Regions from separate parts of the Variimorphobacter sp. HTMS_6 genome, predicted to be linked through region 1. Evidence: riboswitches for the same ligand, from Rfam matches in the RefSeq annotation. Region 1 holds a riboswitch; the other holds the start of a gene.
What was found. Region 1 has a riboswitch for nickel and cobalt ahead of AC6IWN_RS01880 (cation-transporting P-type ATPase). Riboswitches for the same ligand answer to the same signal wherever they lie in the genome.

Region 1 (4,426 bases):
TTTTCACTTGATCTACAATTTGATCGGAACAGTTTTCTGAAACATATTTATCATGTGATATTATGTCTACTAAACTTTGCTGATTTTTTAATAAGTATTTATGAATCTCTCTTTCATAGACTAAGTGTTCGGTAGCCTTCCCTATGCTGCCGCCAATATGGGCAAAACAGCAAAAATCACACAAATAATGAACCATTTCACCTAATAATATTACATCCGAAATCTTCTTAACAGGCTTGTTCATTATCAAATTCAGTTTTTCAAATACATATTCCGATGATTTTTCGTAATAATGTGGGTGAATAAATTGATTAATAGATAAATCAGGAATTACTGAACCTAGATAAAAGGCCCATCTTTTTATTATTTGTCTATCAGAACCAGGATAAGCCAGTTTCATATTATTAATAGCTAAACGAGCTATCCTGAAATGAGTTCTCTTTCTCATAAAAGATTACCTCCTAATGTTTTCTTAACTTATTGTACTTTTAAGAAATAAATAATTCGAAGGTAATATATAAACAATTTCTAAACTAATTATTCAGGTATATTTTCAATACAAAACCACATTAATATTCTAAGTTAAGAAAAATACAAAGAGATGAAAGAAATATAATTGTAAAATATAGATTGAATAAGATAAATCGGTTAACTAATAAATCTATTTCAAAAAATATGCAACCGGAAGAAGCACGCTATTCGAGTTTCTCCGCTTATCGCGGGTGCGGTCGTATCTAACCATGCAAGATATTGTTGATTCTTTAATTTACCCTCGCGTAAATTAAAAAGGACGCATGGAGAAAGTCCAGTTTTCACTGGTTATCTTTCTCATGCATCCTTAGGATTAACAGTTTGCTTATTATCAGTATATAAGTAATTTTGTTATTTTGAATTTAGTTTGATTTAATTAATGTTTGTGTTCTTCTTCTCTTTTAAAAACACATAAATACCAGGAAGTGCTGAAATTATGATAATCACAATTAATACATAAGAAAAATTATTCTTTACAACAGGAAGGTTACCAAAGAAAAATCCGCCCCCGAGAAATAACGATACCCACAACAAACCACCAAGCATATTATAAATTATAAATTTTGAATATTTCATCTCACCAATACCAGCTATAAAAGGAACAAAAGTCCTGATTATGGGAATAAATCTTCCCACTACTATAGTCATAGAACCATGCTTTTCATAAAATAGGTGTGCTCTCTTAAGGTAATCCTTATTGATATACTTTAGATTTTCCTTTTCAAATATTTTATTACCTATTTTCTTGCCGATATGATAATTCACAGTGTCTCCTATAACAGCTGCGGAATAAAAAATAACAAATAACGTTATTAGCTTCATGCTGCCAGTCGCTGCAAGTGCTCCTGTCGCAAAAAGTATAGAATCTCCAGGTAAAAAAGGTGTAACAACCAATCCAGTTTCGCAAAAAATAACGAGAAATATTAAAGCATATGTCCAATTCCCATAAGTTTGAATAATTACATTCAGATAGCTATCCAAATGTAAAATAATATCAATTACTTTTGTAATCCAATTCATTTTCTTTTCTCCGTTCATACTATAACTATTTTTTCACTAATTCAGCTAACATTTGCTTTCACAGTTTAAGTCCTATTTGTTAACAAATCCCCTATTACTGGCAATAAATGATAAATAATGTCGCCGATAATGCCAAAATCAAAATTATTGTAACCCATGAAAGCTCCTCTGCATCATCTAAAGCAGTAACAGAATATCCCTTTACAATGAAGTACAAGCTATCTCTCCCTGAACCACATTTAAATATATATAATAAATAGTGTACTGTCAATGAATTTTATAATTGAATGAATAAAGTTCTACAGACTCCCATTTTATAAATGATGAAACAATTATTGAGGTTATTAAATATCTTTAGTCGCTCAAACACAGGAAATAATTTTAATAAGAAGTTCTTTAACAGGCTGCATTGTTAAATTTATTCTGTAACTTTTACTCTGTAATCTAATCCGTAAAACTTTTTGACAATTATAGGATATTGTGCTATTATAGAATTATCTCTTTGCGCTGCATTACATTTCTACTTGAAATGCGAGATCAACAGTACAAACTGAGCAGGCGATGAACCTTATATATTAAGGTCATGGGGCTGGGCCACAAAGTGTGGCAGCAGATTGTGATATTATACACATCTGTGGGACAGTAGTATGTTCCATAGGTGTGTTTTTTTATACCTAAAGGAACAAGTGAACTTGTGTGGAGTGCCATAGAGCTATCAATCGAATGCCAAATAGGCTAAACGGAGGTGACTTTTATGACTGACTACAAACAAAACATGGTGGAACTAAGCTCCGCCGAAGCTAAGAAACTGCAGGACAGATATGGTAAAAATGAACTTACGCCACAAAAGAAAGTTTCATTATGAAGATCTTTCACATCATTTGTGAGCCTATGTTTTTGCTGTTAATTGTTGCTGCAGTTATTTATTTTATCCTTGGTGAACCAGGTGCTTGACGTATGGCAAAAAACAATCTCTTGTTTACAAACTGCCCTCTGTAGAGACTCTAGGTGCAGTTTCTGTTCTTTATGTTGATAAGACTGGAACAATAACCATTCTCTTATTGAAACCATGGGACTATTTTTATTATGTATCCAGAAAATGGTAACAATATAGAAATAGACATAAAAACAGCCGCATTAGCAGAAAACATCATTTGTTATAACGCATTAGTACAAAGTGAAGGGTATTCCGGTTTAAAATAAGTTTTAGGTAATACCAAGTAGTATATTGGCACGTCTATATTGTCTTTAGAAAAATCTCAAAAACTAACATATGAATGTTAAAAACAGAAAAACATTACATGGAGGTTTCATTATGAATGGCAAAATTAATCATAAAATATTACATTATTTTATTGAAAAAACACATCTTTCTTGTAATACACCATATACTCTTTTCTTTGCATGATAATTTATTTATCATTTATGTTGCTAATGATAATAGATTTTCTTCTTTCATTTTAGATCATGGTAAGAATTATTCACAGAAATAGCGTTACAAAAAACATCAATAGGGTAATACCAGATAACACATCTGCTACCCTCTGAGGCATATGAATGCCTTTCTCATAATTCAATCATAAAAGGAGTGATAATAATGAGTTCATTTTCAAAATCATCAAAAGGACATCAATATAAAAACGGTAATAACGGGTACAATCATTATAGACAAAAAGGAGTCTTCGGTAATCTTTTTAATACCCTCTTTTCAAGAAGTTCTTCCAAAGGACATTATGATCCATATTGCCAATCAACTCAACAGACCTATCCTAATCAGCAAACACACGTGAATCAATCCTATCCTAATCAACCTACGAATCTAAATCAACCAATACAAATGAATCCACCGTTACAAACTCAGCCTATACAGCAGCAAAGTACTCAGATATGCAACAAATGTAATTCCCAAATCCCTACAGGTTCAAAATTCTGTTTGGAATGCGGAGAAAAGATTAATAATATCACGTTTTGCCCAAATTGTAACGAGAAGCTTCCTCCTAATGCTAAATTCTGTATGAGTTGTGGAACAAAGGTATAGTAATATGTTGCCTGTATTTAACTCAAAAAAGTATTATGGAAAACAATTCGGTGATTATACCATCATACGCGCTGCAGGAGAGGGCCGGTATGGAAAGTGTTATTTTGCTTCTTCTCCATCCGCTTCTCCTGTAATAATTAAACAATTCAAATCAAAAATGTATAGAAAGAATAAAGAGAAAAATGAATATGAGGCAGTTATCCTATCTCAACTCGAACATGATAAAATACCTAAGCTATTAGGGGTAATTAATCAAAACGGTTTTTATGGTTTTGTTTTGGAATTAAAGAATGGTAATTCGATTGAAGAAATGTTATTCAAACAAAACCATATTTTCAACGCTTCAGAAATCTATAATATAGGTACTCAGTTAATTGAGGTTATTAAGTACTTACATTATATGGGTGTGATCCATAGAGATATCAGGTGTGCCAATGTTTTATATGACGGTAATCATGTATCACTTGTAGATTTTGGATTAGCTCGATGGTTTGATGGGAACCGGTATAAATTTGATATTGATTATTCCTATTTAGGAGATTTATTATTATATCTTTTATATTCATCATTTAGAAAACCTAAAAACCACAAAAAGCAACCGTGGTATGAAGAATTATATATTACTTATAATCAAAAATTATTATTAAAAAAACTGTTAAGACTGGAATCTCCATATCATAGCATTTCAGAAATCGAAAGTGACTTTTTAAGATTATTTAAACCATAAAAATTATCAATAATACTTCTCGCTTCGTTTAACTGAGACGATTTTCTTCATGATTTTCTCAGTTTATATTTTTCCAAAGAAAGATGTCCATTGCAAAGGAACAATTACGA
Region 2 (4,426 bases), 1.1 Mb from region 1:
ACCCATTTAACAACCTCATACCAAAGCACCGCAACCCCAGCGATAACAACTGCTGCTAGAAATTGCATAGCAGTTAGTGGTTTAAACTTTAGAAAATGGCATATCGGAGTATATAATATAACAAGGATACCTAGGATGGTGAAAATATTCACTGCCCACATAACCTTATCTTTCAACAGTCGTCCGATTGATTGAAACACAAAATCATGATTTGAACTATTGACCTGAACTAAGAACAGGTTAGATAACATGATAATAACAAGTCCCATGGCTCTGGCAGTTGGTGCATTTTCTGCATTATTATTTAGCAGCATTAAATATGTTCCAAATGATGCTCCAAAGATAACGAGTCCTTGAATGATACTTTTTATAAACAGACTGGGGCACAATAACTTCTCTCTGGAACAACGTGGTTTTCTATTCATAATATCTGCCTCAGCAGGTTGTCGCTCCAATACGATGGAACAGGTGGGATCAATGATCAATTCCAAAAGTACAACATGCAAAGGAAGTAAAAATATTGCGACCGGTGCAATGCCTAACATTGGTGCTAATAGCGATGCAAATGCAATCGGAATATGAATTGTAAAAACATAGCCTACCGCTTTTCGAATATTATCATAAATTCTTCTTCCATCCTTCACTGTTTCAACTATGGTTGTGAAATTATCATCCATCAAGATTAAATCTGCCGCTTCTCTTGCAACCTCACTGCCTCGTTTTCCCATTGCTATACCGATATCAGCGTATTTTAAGGCAGGTGCATCATTTACTCCATCACCGGTCATGGCTACAATCTCACCATTTTCTTTAAACGCTTTAACAATTCGCATTTTATGTTCCGGAATTACCCGTGAAAATATGCTTACGTCTTTCACTCTTTCACGAAGTTCCTCATCACTCATCTCATTTAGCATATCACCGGTTATAATGTGATCGCTATTTGGCATGCCGATTTTCTTTGCAATAGAAGACGCGGTAATACCATTGTCGCCGGTAATCATTACAACACGAATTCCTGCTTTGTTGCATATTGCAATATCCTTCTTCACACTTTCCCTTGGCGGATCTGCGAGTCCAACCAAACCAAGAAGGGTAAGTGTACAGTCCGTGATTTGGGTTGGTATATTCTCTTCACTCTTTGGCTTCATTGTAGCTACCGCTATCACACGAAGTCCTTCCATCGACATATCAGATATCTTCTTCTCCGTAATCTCCCTGTCCTTATTCTCAAGATCACAGATCGATAGGATGCGCTCGGGTGAACCTTTTGCCGCCACCACGATTTCACCATTCCTTCTCCAAACATGCCCCATCATCTTTAATTCATTTGTAAATGCATACTCTGTAATCAGCTCACCCTGAAACAAGTCATCTTTACAGATTCCTTTGTCTTTGCAGTAGCTTAACATCGCTACTTCCATTGGGTCATAGGTATCTGTCTCACAGCCAAGTCCCATCGTTTCTATCAGTGCATGGCTATCCTCCCTTAATGCCCAAATCTCCTGAACAGACATCTGATTCATCGTAATCGTACCCGTTTTATCCACGCAGAGCACGGATACGGCTCCCAGTGTTTCAACGGAGGGAAGCTTTCGAACTAGTGACTTCTTTTTTGCTAATCTCCATGCACCCATAGATAAAAATACGGTTAATATTACAGGGAATTCTTCCGGTATCATCGCCATTGCCAGAGTTATTCCTGATAAAATACTTTCAATAATTCTTGGAGCAAATGCATGATCTGGGATATTAAAATACGTAAATACTCCAACCAAAGAAAATAATACCGCCGCTACTCCGGCACATACTTTTACCAGACTACCGGTTTGTTTTTGAAGGGGTGTATCTTCATCAGGCGCCGACGCAACATCTACACCTATTTTTCCATATTCCGTTGATACACCAATCTTATCCACCAATACCGTTGCTGTTCCCTGTGTTACCAAAGTACCGGCATAACAATAATCTTTTCTCCAGTAATCGTCTGTTGATTCCTCCTCATTCGTGACCTCTTTCCATACCCCTGCTGCCTCACCGGTTAAGGAAGATTCATCAATGCAAAGATCATTGCACTTTACAATAATACCATCGGCAGGAATTTTTACTCCTTCATGAATCATCATGAGATCACCCGGCACCAGATTCACGCTGGCAATCAATATCTCATTCCCATCACGTATTACTGTTACGTGTGGTGCTGATAAATCTTTTAATGCATTCAATGTTTTGTCTGTTTTCCATTCTTGAATCACATCAATGCTGATAATTCCTATCACAAAGATAAGCATAATGGCACCGTCTCTAGGCTCCCCCAGAACAAAATAAATAACTGCTGCAACAATCAAAAGCAAAAACATGGGCTCACTTAGAATATGGAGCACCTTGTTAATAAAGCTTCCCTGTTTTTGTTGCACCAGTTCATTTTTCCCGTACCTGTCCTGTAATTTTTCAGCTTCTGTTGAACTTAATCCCCTTAGGTTCATTTTGTAATCTGTCATAAAAGTTACCTCCTTCTTGCCTTTTTGGCAATTGTCTGATAGCTCTATGGCACTCCATACAACGTTATTTGTTCCTATGGGTATAAAAAAACACACCAATGGAACATACTACTGTCCCACAGATGTGTATAAACTACAATCTGTTGCCATGCTAATGGCCCGGCCCCATGACCTTAATACCAAGGTTCATCGCCTGCTCAGTTTGTACTGTTGATCTCGCATTTCTGATTCGAAATGTAATGCAGTGCAAAGAGATTGTTTTGCAATATCATTATATGCTGACATTGCAACTGAGTTTCATATCAACTCAAATATATTATATTCGATTTATTATTAAAGTTCAACCCTTTTTGCATTCGTCATAATGCCTATGGAACAATAAACTCTATTGTATATTAACATTTTGCGAGCGCAAGAAGGGCTATAAATACTTATCGAATTTTCCAAACTTTAATGTCACTTAACAAAAAAGATCACTCAGTAATTCTTTCGCATTGAGAAATCTTAAGCTAAAAGCTTTACTGGTTGATCTTTTTATAATTATATTTTTTTAAGTAATTTATTCTTAATATTTAACTTTAGGCACATACAGCTGATTAATACCGGATACATCAGGCGTGATGCCATCCTCTGTTTTGCCTGCAACTACAAGCGTACCATCTGATTTTAATCCAATGGTAATCCAATCCCCCGCTGCAATTGCTACAATATCTTTCCAGCCAGATACCTCTAATTGCTTATTTTTATTGTTACCGGTAGCAACTACGGTTCCATCACGCTTAAGTCCTAACAACGTGCTATTGCTTTTTGAAATAGCAATGATATCATTCCAGCCAGATACATCAAAAGTATCATGGGTAACAATGCCTTTCATATTGGATGAAGATACAACAACGGTTCCGTTGTATTTAAGCCCTGCGATAGAACCTACCACATCAGCTGAAACAGAAGCAATATCCGTCCAAGTACCAACTTCATCATACAGATCACCATATTTAGGGTTATCTACTTTATTAAAGTCAGCAATATATACCGTACCATCCTTTTTTAATGCACCAATTCTTAATTGCCCTGTTATGACATCTATAACATCCTTCCATTTCGAACTATGATCTTGAAAAAACTTTTGTCCGTCATTAATCTTTGACGACTGTACATAGATTTTACCCTCTTTCGATAATAGAACATAATTATCATAATCGGTAGCTATTGCAGATAAATCAGTATACGTTTTCAATTTATCCGCAATATATCTAAATTGAGGATCCGTATCCCTTGTTGAGTGGATGACACCATTTTTGTCTAATGCATCCAACCTGTCTTGTGCATAAGAAAGACCCTTTATATTTTTCCAATGGGAAACTTCTCCATACTGGTAATATTTAAAATTATCAGTATCAACTATTATTTTTACTTTTCCGTTTTTATCGATAGCAGCAACGCCAGCATTTAAATTCCCAATGTATGAGCCAGAAATAATATAGCGAAGTTGCTCAAGCAAATCTTCTGCCTGCTTATTATCCTTAATTCCAGATAACACTCCAATTGCTTGGGGATATTTTTTGTCCTTAATAAGGACAATTGCTTCCTTAAGTTTTACTTCATCACTCTTTGCACCGTCCACCAGATCTTTTGCTTCGGTTAATTCAGGTTTTTCTGTGACCGTCATATTACTTAACGAACTAGTTGTCCCCGTATTATTGTCCTGAACCATGGAGTTGCAACCTCCAAGTAAGCAGACTGCGCTAATTATAAGGATATATTTTAATTTATTAAATCTAAACATTGGTTTCATCTCCTTTTTAATAATAAGCCGAATCAATGTATAAGGATTCAGTATTGTAAGAATGTAGTATATTAAACTTTCCAATGGAATCGTAGAATGAAAAGGCTTTATAATTATCTTTACCCGTATAATTTGTTGA

Region 2: linked by a shared signal. The riboswitch ahead of AC6IWN_RS15935 (cation-translocating P-type ATPase) and the one ahead of AC6IWN_RS01880 (cation-transporting P-type ATPase) in region 1 are both predicted to bind nickel and cobalt.

Annotation. Positions count from the first base shown of each region.
Region 1 is NZ_AP046094.1:414,585-419,010, reverse strand. It holds gene AC6IWN_RS01895 (zinc dependent phospholipase C family protein) at 1-448, opposite strand, end outside; gene AC6IWN_RS01890 (DedA family protein) at 904-1,551, opposite strand; gene AC6IWN_RS01885 (hypothetical protein) at 1,646-1,822, opposite strand; NiCo riboswitch at 2,092-2,196, shown strand; gene AC6IWN_RS01880 (cation-transporting P-type ATPase) at 2,306-2,416, shown strand; gene AC6IWN_RS01875 (zinc ribbon domain-containing protein) at 3,149-3,589, shown strand; gene AC6IWN_RS01870 (protein kinase family protein) at 3,594-4,316, shown strand.
Region 2 is NZ_AP046094.1:3,525,859-3,530,284, forward strand. It holds gene AC6IWN_RS15935 (cation-translocating P-type ATPase) at 1-2,501, opposite strand, end outside; NiCo riboswitch at 2,611-2,712, opposite strand; gene AC6IWN_RS15940 (RCC1 domain-containing protein) at 3,067-4,287, opposite strand; gene AC6IWN_RS15945 (hypothetical protein) at 4,304-4,426, opposite strand, start outside.